3 regions of the Streptomyces sp. NPDC036815 genome follow, and region 2 is predicted to be linked to each of the others. Evidence: riboswitches for the same ligand, from Rfam matches in the RefSeq annotation. Region 2 holds a riboswitch; each other region holds the start of a gene.
The links. A riboswitch is a leader RNA that binds a small molecule or an ion and turns the genes downstream of it on or off. The one in region 2 is predicted to bind cyclic di-AMP.
Positions count from the first base shown of each region.

Region 1: linked by a shared signal. The riboswitch ahead of ACZ69I_RS35910 (transglycosylase family protein) and the one ahead of ACZ69I_RS08870 (transglycosylase SLT domain-containing protein) in region 2 are both predicted to bind cyclic di-AMP.
Region 3: linked by a shared signal. The riboswitch ahead of ACZ69I_RS14490 (C40 family peptidase) and the one ahead of ACZ69I_RS08870 (transglycosylase SLT domain-containing protein) in region 2 are both predicted to bind cyclic di-AMP.

Region 1 is NZ_JBVJPW010000029.1:18,925-24,758, forward strand. It holds gene ACZ69I_RS35900 (FtsB family cell division protein) at 1-142, opposite strand, end outside; gene eno (phosphopyruvate hydratase) at 278-1,564, opposite strand; gene ACZ69I_RS35910 (transglycosylase family protein) at 1,885-2,601, opposite strand; cyclic di-AMP (ydaO/yuaA leader) riboswitch at 2,605-2,806, opposite strand; gene ACZ69I_RS35915 (LysM peptidoglycan-binding domain-containing protein) at 3,001-4,068, opposite strand; gene ACZ69I_RS35920 (cytochrome P450 family protein) at 4,208-5,530, opposite strand; gene ACZ69I_RS35925 (sel1 repeat family protein) at 5,586-5,834, opposite strand, start outside.
Region 2 is NZ_JBVJPW010000003.1:34,642-40,475, reverse strand. It holds gene ACZ69I_RS08890 (HNH endonuclease family protein) at 1-649, opposite strand, end outside; gene ACZ69I_RS08885 (SCO4226 family nickel-binding protein) at 933-1,181, shown strand; gene ACZ69I_RS08880 (helix-turn-helix domain-containing protein) at 1,139-2,041, opposite strand; gene ACZ69I_RS08875 (alpha/beta fold hydrolase) at 2,154-2,930, shown strand; gene ACZ69I_RS08870 (transglycosylase SLT domain-containing protein) at 3,002-3,766, opposite strand; cyclic di-AMP (ydaO/yuaA leader) riboswitch at 3,769-3,932, opposite strand; gene ACZ69I_RS08865 (hypothetical protein) at 4,853-5,353, opposite strand.
Region 3 is NZ_JBVJPW010000005.1:297,287-303,120, reverse strand. It holds gene ACZ69I_RS14500 (M23 family metallopeptidase) at 22-1,476, shown strand; gene pcrA (DNA helicase PcrA) at 1,498-4,011, opposite strand; cyclic di-AMP (ydaO/yuaA leader) riboswitch at 4,253-4,408, shown strand; gene ACZ69I_RS14490 (C40 family peptidase) at 4,417-5,631, shown strand; gene ACZ69I_RS14485 (hypothetical protein) at 5,717-5,834, opposite strand, start outside.

The DNA of each region.
Region 1 (5,834 bases), on a different contig from region 2:
GGAGGGCCGCGCGGCCGGTGAGCCGGGAGCGGCGGGCCTGCCTCTTGGTCTGGGAGCGGTAGACGCGCTCGGCGGTCTGCTCGCCGAGCAGCCGCAGGCGGGTCGCGGTGGAGAACCGGTCCTTGGTCCCGGCCTTGGCCATGGTTCCGTCTCCCCAGAGCAGCGCCTCAACGTACCTACGTCCCCGCACACGGTACGGGACCGGGTGCGGGGACGTAGGTAACTACGTGGCGTCGAGCGCTGCTCGGGCCGTGCTTCGGCTGCTGCGCCGGGTCCGCTACTCGGCGGAGCGGAAGCGCGGGAACGCGCTGCGCCCGGCGTAGACCGCGGCGTCGTCGAGGATCTCCTCGATGCGCAGCAGCTGGTTGTACTTGGCGACGCGCTCGGAGCGGGCCGGGGCGCCGGTCTTGATCTGGCCGCAGTTGGTGGCGACGGCGAGGTCGGCGATGGTGACGTCCTCGGTCTCGCCGGAGCGGTGCGACATCATGCACTTGAAGCCGCTGCGCTGGGCCATCTCGACGGCGTCCAGGGTCTCGGTCAGCGAACCGATCTGGTTGACCTTGACGAGCAGGGCGTTGGCCGAGTTCTCCTCGATGCCGCGGGCCAGGCGCTCGGGGTTGGTGACGAACAGGTCGTCGCCGACGAGCTGCACCTTGTCGCCGAGCTTCTCGGTGATGGTGTTCCAGCCGGCCCAGTCGTCCTCGAACAGCGGGTCCTCGATGGAGACCAGCGGGTAGGAGGCGACGAGCTCCGCGTAGTACTCGGTCATCTCGGCGGCCGAGCGGGACTTGCCCTCGAACTCGTAGCTGCCGTCCTTGTAGAACTCGGACGCGGCGACGTCGAGCGCGAGCGCGACCTGCTCGCCGGGGACGTAACCGGCCTGCTTGATGGCCTCAAGGATGAGGTCGAGCGCGGCGCGGTTGGAGTCCAGGTTCGGGGCGAAGCCGCCCTCGTCGCCGAGGCCGGTGGAGAGGCCCTTCTCCTTCAGCACCTTCTTGAGGGTGTGGTAGACCTCGGTGCCCCAGCGCAGGGCCTCGGAGAAGGACTCCGCGCCGATCGGGGCGATCATGAATTCCTGGATGTCGACGTTCGAGTCGGCGTGCGACCCGCCGTTCAGGATGTTCATCATCGGGACGGGCAGCAGATGCGCGTTCGGGCCGCCGAGGTAGCGGAACAGCGGCAGGTCGCTGGCCTCGGAGGCGGCGTGCGCGACGGCGAGCGAGACGCCGAGGATGGCGTTGGCGCCGAGCGAGCCCTTGTTGTCGGTGGCGTCCAGGTCGAACATGGCCTGGTCGATCAGGCGCTGCTCGGTGGCGTCGTAGCCGACGAGCTCCGGGCCGATCTGCTCGATGACGGCGAGGACGGCCTTCTCGACGCCCTTGCCCTGGTAACGGTTGGGGTCACCGTCACGGAGTTCGATGGCCTCGAAGGCACCGGTGGAGGCACCGGACGGAACGGCGGCACGACCGGTGCTGCCGTCGTCGAGGCCGACCTCGACCTCGACCGTGGGGTTGCCTCGGGAGTCCAGGATTTCCCGGGCTACGACGACGTCGATGGACGGCACGAGCATCTCCTTCTGGGAGTGTGACGCGTATACGCAATGACGCGGACCGTTTCGGCCCTGCGTCTCCCGAGCCTAACCGGCTCCGGGGCTTCAGCCAGCCGACCGCCCGTCCCGTGGGACGAACAAGAGGCCAAATCCCCTGGAAACAGGACGATGGACCGCGTTTCTACTCGCTAGTAGCGAACAAGCCGGGCGGCCCGGGCAGGGGCGGACATGGCCCCGCCCCGGTGCGTACGGGGGATACGCGCACCGGGGCGGGGAGCCCGTGGGGACGGGGGTACGGCCGTGCGTCCGCCGAGGCACGGCCGTGACCGGGCGGGTCAGCTCAGGTGCAGCTGCTGGCCCGGGTAGATCATGTCGGCGTTGTCGATGATGTCACCGTTGAGCTTGTACACCTTGTGCCAGCCGCCCTTGACGTGCTCCGCCTGGGCGATCTTGGACAGGGTGTCGCCCGTCTTGACCTTGTACTCGCCGTCGCCCTTCTTGACCGTCTTGCCGGTCGGGGTCTCGACGGTCTTCTTGCTCTCGGTCTGCGGCGCGGGCTGCGGCTTCGGGGCGGCCTGCTGCTGCTTCGGAGCGGCCTGCTGCTGCGTCTGCTGCGGCTGGGGCTTGGACTCCTGCTGCTGCGGGGCCTGCTGCTGCGAGCCGCCGCCGCTGTTGTTCGAGGCGCCCGAGAGGCCGACGCCACAGCTCGGCCAGGCACCCTTGCCCTGACCCGCGAGGACCTTCTCGCCGATCTCGATCTGCTGGGCCTTGGTCGCCTTGTCGGCGGAGGGCGCGTACTTGGTGCCGCCGTACGCGGCCCAGGTGGACGGCGAGAACTGCAGGCCGCCCTGGTAGCCGTTGCCGGTGTTGATCGACCAGTTGCCGCCGGCCTCGCACTGGGCGACGCGGTCCCACTCGGAGTCGGTGGCGGCGGAGGCCGAACCGGCGGCCATCAGCGGGGCAGCGACCGCGACACCGGTGACGCCGGCGAGCGTGGCGACACGGGTGGCCTTGGACGGACGACGGTGCTTGCCCTTGCTGGAAAACAGCATGAGTGATCCCCTCACCGACGCCTGCGAGGTGAGCTGTCGGGTTCGGGCCGATGTGGTTGCCCGGCCGCGCTCACAGAGCGCGGCTTCACCCCTAGCCGTTCCCGTCCGTCTCGCGGCGCCCAGCCCTACGGCTGTGCGTCCCCTCAACGGACGGACCCGGCGCAAACCTTGGGTCCCCCGCTCCTGCCTACGGCGCTCGAAGCGACGACTGTTCCCGTCCGGCCGTTGGCAGGATTCGGCGTACCGACCGGCGGGGCCCACCAATGGCGAGCGGTGACGACGGTAATCACGTCTTCCACACAATTTCAAAGACGATCAGGGCTTCTGAGACCCATGTCTCACTCGCGCCAAAGCGGACATACGACGCGAAGGCCCCGTCCGACTCTTCGTCAACTACCGTTACTTTTCGCCCAGATCGAGGCTCTGACCGGGGAGAATGAGGTCCGGGTCGCCGCCGACGGTCTTCTTGTTCTCGGTGTAGAGCTCGTGCCAGCCGCCCTCGACGTCGAGGTCGTCCGCGATGACCGAGAGGTTGTCCCCGGAGCGCACCGTGTACGTCCCGTCGGCGACCGCTCCGGTGCGCTCCTCGCCGCGCGAGGCGTGCCGTCCGGGACGCCCGCCCGCACCCTCGCTCTCGTCCGCGCGGTCGCCCCGGTGGCGCCCCGCGGAGGAGCCCGAACCCTCGGAGGGGGCCGTCGCGTCCTCGGCGTCCGGCGAAGTGCCGTCCTTCTCCCCGGACTTGCCCGTGCCGGACGCGTCATCGGCGCCGTCCGCCTCGCCCTTGTGACCCTTGTCGCCCTTTTCGCCGGACTCGTCGTGATTCTTGTCTCGCGCGTCGCCCGCGTCACCGGAGGGCTTCTCCGGGTCCGCGGACGGGTCGTCGGAGGGATCGGCGGAGTCGGCCGGGTCGGCGGACGACTCACCCTTCTCCGCGCCCTTGTCCTTGCCCTTGTCCTTGCCGTCGGAGCTGCCGGAGTCATCGGCGGAGCCGGAGTCCTTGGCACCCTCGGGCCCGTCGGCGCCGGTCCGGCCCGACGGGTCGGACGGCTCCCCGGTGACGGGCGCGCCCGGGTCCACGTCGGCCGCGGCGCCGCCGTCGGTGAGCCCGGCGATCGGCGCGCAGCTCGGCCAGGCGGCGGTGCCCCGGTCGCCAAGGACCTTCTCGGCGACGGAGATCTGCTGGGACTTGGAGGCCTGGTCGGCGCTCGGCGCGTAGTCGAGGCCGCCGTGGCTCTCCCAGGTGTCCTGGGAGAGCTGGAGCCCTCCGTAATAACCGTTGCCGGGGTTCGCGCTCCACGCGCCGCCGCTCTCGCACTGGGCGAGCTTGTCCCACGTGTCGGTGGAGGCGGCGCTCGCGCTGGTGGCGGCGAGCAGCGGGATGGCGATGGCTGATCCGGTGACGCCTGCCGCGACGATGAGAGCCGGGGCCTGGCGGGGGCGTCGGTGACGACCTTGACCGGAGAGCATGCGGTTGCCTTTCAGGAGACTGCAGCGACGGCTGGGGCGCCCGGGGGCGCCCAAGTCGTCGTGAACGTAGCCGCAGTCGAACGCTTGTCACAAGTCGGTGCAGCGGAGATCACGTGAACATCACAGTCGTGACGGCCCGTCAGCCCCGGGTCGGCGGCTGTGCGTTTGTGAACTTCACCGGCAGCGTGCGCAGTCCCCGCATGATCAGCCCGCCACGCCACCGCAAATCGGCGGGATCCGACGCGAGTTGCAGGTCGGGGAGGCGTCTGAGCAGCGTCGCGAGGGCGGTCTGCCCCTCCAGCCTGGCGAGCGGAGCACCGAGGCAGTAGTGGATTCCGTGCCCGTATCCGAGGTGCTGGTTGTCGCGGCGGGAAAGGTCCAGGGTGTCGGGCGAGTCGAAGCGGGCCGGGTCGCGGTCGGCGGCGGCGAGCACGACGAGGACGGGGTCTCCCGCGGCGATGTCCTGCCCGCCGACGCGGACCGCCTCGGTCGCGAACCGCCAGGTGGCGAGCTCGACGGGCCCGTCGAAGCGGAGGAGTTCCTCGACGCCGGTCTCCAGGAGCCCGGTGTCGCCCTCGGCCAGCGCCCGCTGCAGCCGCTCGCGCTGTTCGGGGTGGGTGAGCAGCGCGTACAGGCCGTTGCCGATGAGGTTGACGGTGGTCTCGAAGCCGGCGAAGAGAAGGATGAAGGCCATGGCGGCCGCCTCGTTCTCGGTGAGGTGCTCGCCGTGGTCGGAGGCCTTGATGAGGCCGGAGATGAGGTCGTCGCCCGGATCGAGGCGCTTTCGGTGGATGAGCTCGGCGAGGTAGCCGCGCATCTTCTTCACCGACCGGGCCACACCGCCCCGCGGCCCGCCCCCGTGGCGGATCATCATGCCCGCCCAGTCGCGGAAGTCGTCCTGGTCCTCGCGGGGGACGCCGAGCAGGTCGCAGATGGCGTAGATGGGGAGCGGGAAGGCGAACTCGTGGATGAGGTCGGCCGCGCCCTCCGCCCCGCCGTGCTTGTCGGCGAGCGTGTCGATGAGGGAGTCCGTCAACTCCTGCACGCGCGGCGCGAACTCGGCCACCCGGCGCGGTGTGAACGCCTTCGCGACGAGCCGGCGCAGGCGGGTGTGGTCCGGCGGGTCGATGTTGAGCAGATGCGTCATCAGCTCGGCCTTGCGCTCGCCGGGGATGCCGGTCTTGCCCTTGGCGTGGGCGGGCTCGTCGTGGTGGGCCGGGTTCTTGCTGAGCCGCTGGTCCGCGAGGGCCTGCCGCGCGTCCGCGTACCGGGTGACGAGCCAGGCCTCCACGCCGCTGGGCAGGGTGGTGCGGTGCACGGGGGAGTTCTCGCGCAGCCAGGCGTACGCCGGGTAGGGGTCGGTGGCGAACTCCCAGGTGAAGAGTTCCGGCTGCGGGGGCGGGGGCGTCCCGGGGGCGGAGGTGGCTCCTGCGGGGCAGGTCGCGGGCGGCTGGTCGTGCATGCCGTCGACGGTATCCCCAGGGCGAGCGCCGTACGGACCTGACCGGGGCCCGTACTCAACCGGGGTCCATGCTGGAGTCCAGGCCCGCGTCCCGGATCGGGTCCCGGCCGGGTTCCTTGCCGGTCGGGCGGAGCAGGCCCTTGAGGCGCCGGGTGGCGGAGGCGTCGCCCTCGGCCTCGGCGATGCGGAAGTAGTGGACGGCGAGGTGCTGGTGGACCTGGCCGAGCAGCGCCGCCGCCCCGGCCTCGCCCGCGTCGGCGGCGACCGTCAGGTGGGGGACCGCTTCCGTGTACGCGACGCGGAT
Region 2 (5,834 bases):
CGAAGACGGCGATGGCGTCGAGTTCAGCCGGGTCTGCCGCCAGGTCCCAGCGCAACTTGGTCTCCACCCAGTCCGAGAGGTAGCGGCAGTGCGCGGTGGGCAGCGGCGGCAGCCAGTGCGCGGGGTCCCGGTCGGCCTTGGAGCGGGCCGTACGGGTGGTTACGGCGACCAGAGACGCCGGTGCGCCCAGGTCGTTGGCGTAGGCCTCGCGCCGCGCCGCGCTCCATGTGGAGGCACCGGAATCCCAGGCCTCGGCGAGCGGAACCATGTGGTCGACGGTGAGCTTGCGGGAGTCCTCGACCTCCTGGCCGTCGTAGTACGAAAGCCACTCACCACCGGTGATCTTGCAGCCCGCGCCGACGGACGGCTCCTCGCTGGCCTCGGCGATCAGCACCTCGGCGCGGGTGTTGCAACCGTCGGACTTCTTCGCGCCTGCGTTCCAGTGCTGGAAAGCGGCGCGGGCGTAGCCCTCGCGGCGCTCGTCGGAGACCGGGATGCGGTGCACGGCGTCGGCCAAGGTCGTGGTCTCGGTGGGGGTGGCCGAGGGGACGGACATTGGGAGGGTCTGTGCGGGCGCCGGTGCCGGCGCGAGGAGAGGGGTCAGGGACAGGCTGAGCGCGGCGAAGCCACGGATGAAGTTCTTGATCACCGAGCCAGGCTGGGCGGTCTCCGGCGGTACGTCCCGAAAGCCCGGCAGACGCCTGATCCGAGTGGAGGAAGCTATTCACCGCAGAAACGTTGCGCCGGGTGGGCGGGGGCTCGCCGAGAGCTCCACGGTCGGTCAGGTTTACGGCTTCCCGTCGGCCCTCCGCCTCCTGTCGACCTGGCGCTCGGACGGGCGCAGGATGGAGATAGCGGACTTGGAGCCGTGGCTGGAGCTTGAGCTCGAGCCGGTGCTGCCAGGCGCACCCGTCGAAGGGAGGTGCGACGTCATGTCCCACTTCATGGACGTCCACCACGGGATGAACGACATTACGGCCGAGCAACTGCGGCAGGCCCACCAGGCCGACCTCGCGATCGAGAACGAAGAAGGCGTTCACTTCGAGAAGGCGTGGGCGGACCCGGAGTCCGGCACCGTCTACTGCCTTTCGGAAGCTCCGTCGGCCGACGCGGTCCAACGCATTCACGAACGCGCGGGTCACCGGGCCGACGAGATCCATCCGGTGCCGTTGACCGTGTGAGGGGTCATCTCCGATGCCTGCCATGCGCCCGGGCGCACGCCCGTCGCCTTTCGGAAGAACACCGAGAAGTTGGAGGCATCGGGGAAGCCGAGCGTGGCGGCGCAGTGGGCTGCGGTGAGACGGTCGTGTGCGAGGAGGCGTTTGGCTTCCAGGACAATGCGTTCGACGATGTAAGCCTTCGCGGTGAGGCCGGTGGCCTGCTGCACCGCTCTGGAGAGGGTGCGGGGCGCGTATCCCAGGGCCCGGGCGTAGTAGCCCGCGTCATGATGTTCCCGGAAGTGCGCTTCGACGCTGGACCGGAACAGCCGGAACACTGAACTCGCCGACCGCTCTGCACCCACTGACTGTTCGTCATGCAGCGACCGCGCTTCGCCGTGCCGCGGCCGGATCCGGGCGATGAGCGCGGAGAGCAGGATTTCGGGCAGCTCCGTCGGGACGTCTGGGGGCGGGGCGGACGCTTCGAGGAGCAGGTGGTTCCGCGCGGCGTCGACGAACGGCCAGTCGGCCTCGTCGATGTTCCACGGCGCGACCAGGTCGGGGGACGCGACGAGGTCTCGGGTGGCGTGGGTGACCGGCGCGGTCGGGACGAACAGCACGAGGTGTCCTGCTACCTCGGCGATGTCGTCCCATCGGTGCACCGCGCCGGGCACGATCCAGACCACGGACCGCTCCCTGAGCGGTAGTTGGAGAAAGTCCACCGTGACGGAGCCATGTCCGGCGTCCACTACGGCCAGGACGTAGAAGTCGGCACGTTGCGTGCCGCCGTCGTTCAGCTCGCGAAGGCGGGCGAACGTCATCGTCTCGACAGCGGCGGCACCGTGCCCGACGGGCCGGTAGGTCATCTGTCGGATCGCGGCCATGTGTCCAGTTTCCACCATCGGGCGTCCAGTCGTGCCGATGCCTCGGGAGAGCTGCGGATATCCAATGGAGGCACGGAAGATCCGCCGCAGAGCACTGATCGAGGAAACACGAATGAACACGACACAGCAACCGCTGCTGCCCGTTTACGACCACCGCCCGGGGAGCGGACCGGCCCTGGTGTTCCTGCACTACTGGGGTGGCTCCGCCCGCACCTGGGACCTGGTCGTCGACCGCCTCACGGGCCGCGACGTCCTCACGGTCGACTTCCGCGGGTGGAGCCGCTCAAGCAGCCTGCCCGGCCCCTACACCCTCCGTCGGCTCGCGGACGACACGCTCGCGGTGATCGCCGACGCGGGCCTCACCGAGTACGTGCTGGTCGGGCACTCCATGGGCGGCAAGGTCGCGCAGCTGGTCGCTGCGACCCGGCCCGCCGGTCTGCGCGGGATCGTCCTCGTCGGCCCCGGTCCGGCGAAGCCCGCCGAGCAGATCACCCCCGAGTACCGGGAAGGCCTCTCCCACGCCTACGATTCCGACGCATCCGTCGCCGGGGCACGGGACAACGTCCTCACCGCGACCGAGCTGCCCGCATCGATCAAGGCACGGGTCGTGACCGATTCGCGTGCCGGCGCCGATGCCGCCCGCACGGAGTGGCCGCTGCGCGGCATCACGGAGGACATCACCGAGCACACCCGCATGATCAGCGTCCCCGCCCTGGTCATCGCCGGAGAGCAGGACCGCGTCGAACCCGTCGACGTGCTCCTCGCCAACCTGGTGCCCTATCTCTCCGGGGCCGACTTCACGGTGATCCCGAAGACGGGGCACCTCATCCCGCTGGAAGCTCCGGCCGACCTCGTCGAGGCGATCACGGCCTTCGCGCCGGTCGCCTGACCCGGGGCGTCGGCACATCCTCCGTACGCCTGTCCAGGCCCGGCCCGCCCCCTGCCTCATGAGGGGCGAGGTCAGTACGGGCCGTCCACGTTGTCGATCGAGCCGTACCGGTCGGCCGCGTAGTTGCAGGCGGCGGTGATGTTGGCGACCGGGTCGAAGCTGTCCATCGACGTGCCGGGCACGTGGTAGGCGGCGAAGGTGGGGCCGATGACCTGCAAGAGCCCCTTGGAGGGGGTCCCGGCTACAGCGTTGGAGTCCCAGTTGTTGATGGCCAGGGGGTTGCCGGAGGACTCGCGCATGATGTTGCGGTGGATGCCCTCGTACGAGCCGGGGATGCCCTGCCGGGCCAGGATGTCGAGCGACTCGTTGATCCAGCCGTCGAGGTCGTTGGTGTAGGACTTCTGTGCCGGGGGAGCGGCGGGTTCGGCGGCGAGGTCGTCCTGGCGCTTGGAACGGTCCGCCCGCTCGGCGGACGCGTTGGACGCGGTCGACTGCTGCGCGGGCGTGGCCGGGCCCGCGCTGCCGAGGGTGAGCTTGAGCCCGGGGTGGATGAGCTGCGGGTCTCCGCCGAGGACGCCGCGGTTGTCCTGGTACAGCTTCTTCCAGCCGCCGCTCAGGGAGTGCTCCTGCGCGATCTTGGACAGGGAGTCGCCGGCCGCGACGACGTAGGTCTTCGGGGCCGCGGGGGGAGTGGCGGCCGCGTCGGCCTGCGCCGCGGCGGCGGTGGTCGCGCCGAGCACCGGGAGGACGAGCACTGTCCCGCCCGCGCCTGCGGCGGCGATGCCCCGGCCGAGCGAGTTGGATTTGGGGCGGCGGTGCTTTCCCTTTGCAGGCATGACGCATTCCTCTCCGTCGCCTGCGAGGTGAGCTGTCGGGTTCGGACGGGAGATGTCCGGTCGCGCTGATACGGCGACTTCACCCCGAGCCGTTCCGGATTCCGGACCGGCGCTTACCTGGGTTCCCCGCTCCTGCCGTGCGTAAGTGAGTGGGTGAGTAGGTTTCCGGACAGCGGCAGGATTCGGCGTTCCATCCGGGATTGGGCGTGACGTTAGACGAGAAAGCCGGAACGGAACAAGGTCCACATTTGGCGGGAGAATGTGCGGGGTCGATCCAGGGCAATCGGAAGGCCCTTGCCGCCTTTGATCGAATAGTCCAACTCGCTTTGCGGGAAACGAGAATGTGCTTCATGCCCTCACTTCGAGTGGGGGTGAGCAGTGTGACTCATTTCACCGGGTGGGCGCGGATCCCAATGCGCCTCGACGGCATCGCCCTGGTTCGCCATTCCGGTCGAGGTCTCTGCAATGCAGGCAACAGCCTACATACGCCATCACTGGTGCGGAGTTTGTGCATAACCGGACGAACCACGCATGGAGTCTAGGTCTCTTTTCATCTCAAGATGGACATTTCGTCAACCGTGGGAACCTGGTCGGATCGAGAGGTGTTGCTCCCGCCCCGCGCGGGCCAGCGATTTTCCGATGAATCGAGGGCGGATTGACCGTGTCTGCGTCAGCGGTCTCGCGGGCGGATCGCGCCGAGGGGCATATCGTCAACGAGTCGACGAATTAGTGGTGGTCGAGAAAACCGGTCACGTCGTCAGTTTTACGGTGTGGCCTCAGGGTGGCGTCGCGGCAGGTCCCATTGGCCGACTATCCGCACGAGTTGGTCGTCGATTCGCGCAGTCGGTTCACCTGTGTCGGGCACTGCGGGGTGGGGATAACTACGGGGTGGGGATGTCTGCACCATGACTAAGTGGTCGGCTCCGGAAGTCCTTCGAGGGTTGACTCCGGTGCCGGATCAGGCGTCAGATGCCGGGGTGGGCAGTGTCACGGATATAAGGGATATAGAGGTCCGGGGCCGTTCGGGGAAGTCGCGTGTGGCGGTCGCTGCGTATCGCCAATTGCCCCCCTTGTCCGCTCACTTGACTACTTGAGGTCGGAGAGGAGTGCGTCGAGTGTCTTCTGTAGGGCGTCGGAGTTGGTGGTGTCGAACCATGTGGTGCGGATGCGTTCGTTGGCTCCTTTCGGTGTCTCGTGGTCGGCCGCGAGCTGGTGCAGGGAGCGGGTCTTGTCGCTCAGGGCGCGCCCGACGCCTTGGAAGAGGTCGCGGATGTAGCGGTCGGCGTCCTGGGCGGTAATGCCGTGGCGGGCGGCCCAGGTGGTGAGTGTGGCCAGGTAGCAGTAGTGGGTGGTCAGCGTGGCCGTCAGGGTTTGGTAGGCGTTGAGGGTCGCTTCGTCTGCGACGGGGAGCGTTCCGCCGAGGCGGCCGAAGAGGTCGTCCACGACCTGGTCGCCGCCGACCTGGAGCCCGGCGAGGGCCTCGTCACGGTCCTGGGGGCGGACGGCGAGGATCACCAACGCGCAGCGGTCCACCACGTCCTGGTTGTCGTTGCACACCCGCACGTTCTTCGTCTGCTGGTGGTACACGCCCACCACCGCCTCTGACCTGCGGCCAAGGCGGGAATCGTCTGCTGCTGGGCTGAGTTGGTCCGCACCTGGTCCGGATCTTGGGGCGTGGTTTGTGGCGCTGAGGTGCGAGTCCTGCCGTACGACATGGCACAGGTAGGCGGAGTCGTCATCCCCGCCTATTCGGATCGCACCTGGCGCCTGGTCATCGACCCGCAGCAGGTCCGGCAGTGCTACGCATTCGGGGGCACTGAGATCGAGCGTCAGTGGAAATTCTGCATGGACGACATGCCATCGGCGCCACCTACGCCGGCGAGGGACCAGTTCATGAGGCCGACGGATCCGTCCCGTTGAGGGGGGGATCACCCTACCCCGTGGGTATAGGTGGCTCCCTGGGGGATCGGGGTGCGGGCTGTAGTGAGTAGGGGCGGCTCCGACCCTAGCGTCTGACGGTGTGACACATACACACCTCAGAGTAGAGAAATCCCCCATCGGAACAGCC
Region 3 (5,834 bases), on a different contig from region 2:
GCCGAGGCGAAAGAGAAGTTGGTGAACGACCGTCACCCGTCGGGGAGCTCGACTCCCCCGTCCTCGGCTCCCGGCGCCGACCACGCGCACTACGCGCCGTACGACCCACAGAGCGCCCAGCACGGCGGCTACGGCTACGACCCCTACTCCACCGGCGCGTACGACACCGGTACCTTCGCCGTCGACCCCCTCTTCGGCGACATGCCGGGCGGCGGTCACGACACGGGACAGTGGGCGACCACCACGGGGCCGCAGCAGACGCTCACCCAGGACGCGTACGCCGCGCAGTACTACGCCGCCACGTACGACGCCGAGAGCTACGACAGCTCGATGTGGTCGACCGGCGGTCATCAGCAGCTCATCGACATCCCCGCGCAGCCGGGCCCCGACTCCACGGGCCAGTGGGCCCCCGCCGCCTGGAACCAGGCACCGCAGACCGGCCAGTGGGACACGCAGACCCTCGACACCGGCGCGTACGACGCCACGGCGTGGAACTCCGCGGGCGAGACGCACGACGCGCCCCCCGCGTACGAGATCTCCCCGGACGGCGCGTACGAGACCGACGCCCCGTACGAGAGCGACGCCCCGTACGAGAGCGACACCCCGTACGAGAACGGCACCGCATCCGGCACCGACACCGCGAGCGCCTCTCCCGACCCGGCCACGGAGACCCCGGCCGCCTCCCGCCGCGCCTCCCGCGGCAAGGGCGGCAGTGGCTCCGGCGGCAGCGGGAACGGTGCGCGGACCCGCCGCCGCACCCCCGCCAAACGCTCCGCGTTCCTCACGGTCGCGGTGCCCTCGGCCTGCGTGATGGGCGTGGCCGGCGTCGCCGCCGCCTCCGTGGGCGACTTCGGCGGGGACGACACCAAGGAGACGACGGCTTCCGCCCCGGACTCCACGTCCGTGCAGCCCTCCGCCGCCAACAACAAGCTGGACACCCAGCTCGCGAACCTCTCCGCGGACGCGGGCGACTTCGCCGACCGCGCGAGCCGCACCCAGGAGCGCATCGACCTCAAGGCGCAGAAGGTGGCGGCCGAGAAGAAGGCGGCCGCCGAGGCCGCGCGCAAGGAACGGCTGCGTCCCAAGTTCGCGCTGCCGGTGAAGCAGCACGGCCTGAGCGCGTACTACGGACAGGCGGGCGTCAACTGGATGTCCGCGCACTCCGGCATCGACTTCCCGGTGTCGTACGGCACGGAGGTCCTGGCCGCGACCGACGGCACCGTGTCGACGAAGTGGAACAGCGCCTACGGCAACATGGCGATCGTGACCGCCAAGGACGGCACGGAGACGTGGTACTGCCACCTCTCCACGCACAAGATCTCCAGCGGCCCCGTGAAGGCGGGCGAGCCCATCGCCTTCTCCGGGAACTCCGGCAACTCGACCGGCCCGCACCTGCACTTCGAGGTGCGCCCCGGCGGCGGCTCGGCGATCGACCCGCTGCCGTGGCTGCGCAGCCACGACCTCGACCCGACGTAACTCCGACCGCCGCCCCGGGCGTTACAGCTTCTCGACCGGCGCGTACCGCAGCAGCAGGCGCTTCGGCTTGGGCTCTCCGAAGTCCACCGTCGCCTCGGCGTTCGCCCCCGTGCCCTTCACGCCGACCACGGTGCCGAGGCCGAACTGGTCGTGGGTGACCCGGTCGCCGACGGCCAGCGAGACCACCGGCTTTTCCGAGGCGCGGCGCGTGGCGAAGCCCTGTGCCCCGCCGGCACGCGAGCGCGAGGACGACAGCGACGAGGCGATGCCCCCGGCCGGTCCCGATCCCCCGGAGCCGGACGACGCCAGTGCGCCGACGGAGCCCGTCCGCTTCCAGTCCAGGTGGGCGTCCGGGATCTCCTCGAGGAAGCGCGACGGCGGGTTGTACGACGGCTGACCCCAGGCGCTGCGCATGGAGGACCGCGTCAGGTAGAGCCGTTCACGCGCGCGTGTGATGCCCACGTACGCGAGACGGCGCTCCTCCTCCAGCTCCTTGACCTGGCCGAGGGAGCGCATGTGCGGGAAGACGCCGTCCTCCATGCCGGTCAGGAACACCACCGGGAACTCGAGCCCCTTGGCGGTGTGGAGGGTCATCAAGGTGATGACTCCGGAGCCGTCGTCCTCCTCGTCGGGGATCTGGTCGGAGTCGGCGACCAGAGCGACCCGCTCCAGGAAGTCGGAGAGCGTACCGGCCGGGGCGCCGCCCTCGCCCGCGTCCTCCCCGGGCCGGCCTCCGCCCTCCGCCCGGCCGTTGTCCTGCTCGAACTCCAGGGCCACGGCGGCGAGTTCCTGGAGGTTCTCGATGCGCGTCTCGTCCTGGGGGTCGGTCGAGGCCTGCAGCTCGGCGAGGTACCCGGTGCGTTCGAGCACGGCTTCCAGGACGACGGCCGGGCCCGCTCCGGACTCGACGACGGTCCGCAGCTCCTCCATGAGCGTGTTGAACCGCTTGACGGCGTTGGCCGACCGGGCCGCCATTCCGTACGCCTCGTCGACGCGGCGCAGGGCCTGCGGGAAGGAGATCTTCTCGCGCTGCGAGAGCGCGTCGATCATCGCTTCCGCGCGGTCGCCGATGCCCCTCTTGGGGACGTTGAGGATGCGGCGCAGCGGGACGGCGTCCTCGGGGTTGGCGAGGACGCGCAGGTACGCGAGGACGTCGCGGACCTCCTTGCGCTCGTAGAAGCGGACGCCGCCGACGACCTTGTAGGGCAGGCCGACCCGGATGAAGATCTCTTCGAAGACACGGGACTGGGCGTTCGTCCGGTAGAAGATCGCCACGTCGCCGGCCTTGGCGTCGCCCGCGTCGGTGAGGCGGTCGATCTCGTCGGCGACGAACTGGGCCTCGTCGTGCTCGGTGTCGGCGACGTACCCGGTGATGCGCGCGCCCGCGCCCTGGTTGGTCCAGAGGTTCTTCGGACGGCGGCTTTCGTTGCGCTCGATGACCGCGTTGGCGGCGGTCAGGATCGTCTGTGTAGAGCGGTAGTTCTGTTCGAGGAGGATCGTCGTCGCGTCCGCGTAGTCCTCCTCGAACTGGAGGATGTTACGGATCGTGGCGCCGCGGAAGGCGTAGATCGACTGGTCCGCGTCACCCACCACACACAGCTCGGCGGGGTCGTCGCCCTCGCCGCCGGAGGGGCCGACCAGCTCGCGCACGAGTGCGTACTGGGCGTGGTTGGTGTCCTGGTACTCGTCGACCATGACGTGCCGGAAGCGGCGCCTGTAGTGCTCGGCCACGTCCGGGAAGGCGCGAAGCAGGTGGACCGTCGTCATGATCAGGTCGTCGAAGTCCAGCGCGTTCGCCTCGCGCAGGCGCGACTGGTACATGGCGTAGGCCTGGGCGAGGGTCTTCTCGAAACCGTCGGCGGCCCGACCAGCGAAGTCCTCCTCGTCGATCAGCTCGTTCTTCAGGTTCGAGATCTTGGCACTGAAGGACTTCGGCGGGAACTTCTTCGGGTCGAGGTCCAGGTCGCGGCAGACCAGGGCCATCAGGCGCTTGGAGTCCGCGGCGTCGTAGATCGAGAAGGAGGACGTGAAGCCCAGCTTCTTGTACTCGCGGCGCAGGATGCGGACGCAGGCGCTGTGGAACGTCGACACCCACATCGCGTTCGCCCGCGGGCCCACGAGCTGCTCCACGCGCTCCTTCATCTCGCCCGCGGCCTTGTTCGTGAAGGTGATCGCGAGGATCTGGCCGGGGTGTACACCGCGCTCGGCGAGCAGGTGCGCGATGCGGTGGGTCAGCACGCGGGTCTTGCCGGAGCCGGCTCCGGCGACGATGAGCAGCGGGGATCCGGCGTGCACCACGGCCGCGCGCTGGTTCTCGTTCAGCCCGTCGAGGAGCGTCGCCGGGTCGATGACCGGGCGGGGGGCACCGTCGCGGTAGTGCGAGTCCCGGGTCATGGGCGCGTCGAACTTCCCGTCGAACAGATCGTCCGGAATGGGCTCCGGAGCGCTGTCCTCGGGCGGCGGCGGGGGCGCTTCGTCCGTGGCCCGGGAAGGCTGCAGGTCCGCCAGGAAGCTGTCATCAAAGAGGCTGCTCATCGCCTCCCGAGTCTAGGCGGCCCCACTGACAACCCGCTGCGGGTTCCGGTCACCTCACACCTGCCTACGCGCTGCCCGCGGACGCTCACGCTCCGCATCCGGGCGACATGCTCGCGTCAGGGCCGCGGAAAGTCACGAAAATGTATCGGGCATATCGAACATCAACCTTCACAGGGACCACACGAGTTGGCTAGCGTGCTCGGCGGGCCGCTCGTCCCCCACCGGCGAACCCGCCGGGAACGAGTGGCCTCCGCCGAGTCCGACATGTTCGGAGCCGGGGACCCACCGAAAACTTGGGGTGAATCGGTCCCGTACGAAGTACGGGACCGTAGGGCAACCTTCCGGACCACCCGCCCGAACCCGACAGCTAACCCGGTAGGCGGTCTACGGAAGGAGTCGCCTCCCTTGGCGTCGCACCGCAAGCCGCGGACCCGGACAGCCGGAATTCGCACCGCCCCCGCCTTCGGCATCACGACAGCGGCCCTCACCTCCGTCGCCCTCCTGTCGCAGAGCGCGCAGGCAGCGCCCTCCGCGCCGGTGAAGCCCAGCCTCGAAGAGGTCCAGAAGAAGGTCGACGAGCTCTACCAGCAGGCCGGCGTGGCCACGCAGAAGTACAACGCGGCGAAGGAGCGCACCGACAAGCAGCGCAAGAAGGTCGACCGCCTGCTCGACGACGTGGCCGAGCGCACCGACGAGCTGAACGACGCGCGCAAGGAGCTCGGCTCGTTCGCCGCCGCGCAGTACCGCACCGGCGCCGTCTCCGAGACGGCCACCATGCTGCTGGCCAACGACCCGCAGGGCTACTTCGACCAGAACCACCTGGCTGACCGGTTGACCACGCGCCAGAAGAAGGCGGTCGACGCCTACACGACGCAGCAGGCGTCGGCGACCAGGCAGCGCGCGAAGGCGGCGAAGAGCCTGGAGACCCTGAGCGATTCGCGGGACGACCTCAGGACGAGCAAGCAGACCGTCCAGAAGAAGCTGGGCGCCGCGCGCGAGGTGCTTTCCGAGCTGACGGCGCAGGAGAAGGCGCGGCTCGCGGAGATCGAGCGGAAGAAGAAGCAGGAGGCCCAGCGCAAGGCCGAGAAGCTGGCCCGCGAGCAGGCCGCCGAGGCGGCGCGCAAGCGCAAGGCGGAGGAGGCGGCCCGGCGGGAGAAGGAGCGGGAGCAGGGCTCCGGGTCCGACTCCGGGTCCGGCTCCGGTTCCGGTTCTGATGCGGGTTCCGGCTCGGGCTCGGGCTCGGGCTCCGGGAGCAAGGACGGCGACTACGCCACCAAGGCCGCGAAGGTCATCGCCTTCGCGGAGGCCCAGATCGGCAAGCCGTACGTCTGGGGCGCCACCGGCCCCGACTCGTACGACTGCTCAGGGCTCACCCAGGACGCGTGGAAGGCCGCCGGGATCTCCCTGCCGCGCACCACGTGGGACCAGGTCAAGGTCGGCACGACCGTGAAGACCGCCGACGCCAAGCCGGGTGACCTGGTGTTCTTCTACGACGACATCAGCCACGTGGGGATCTACACCGGCAACGGCAAGATGATCCACGCCCCGAAGCCGGGCGCGAACGTCCGCGTCGAGTCGATCTACTACATGCCGATCCACAGCGTGGTGCGCCCGGCGTAACCGTCGCACCCGCCCCATGCGGCACATCTCATGAAAGTGGCCCTCCACGCGCGCGTGGAGGGCCACTTTCATGCGGGTCGGGACATCAGGTCCACAGGACCGCGATGAAGATGTTCGCGATGGTCAACAGGCCGACCGCGCCGAACAGACCCTTGTCGACCTTCTCCTCGTCGCGCTTCACGTAGACCAGCGCGAGGATCACG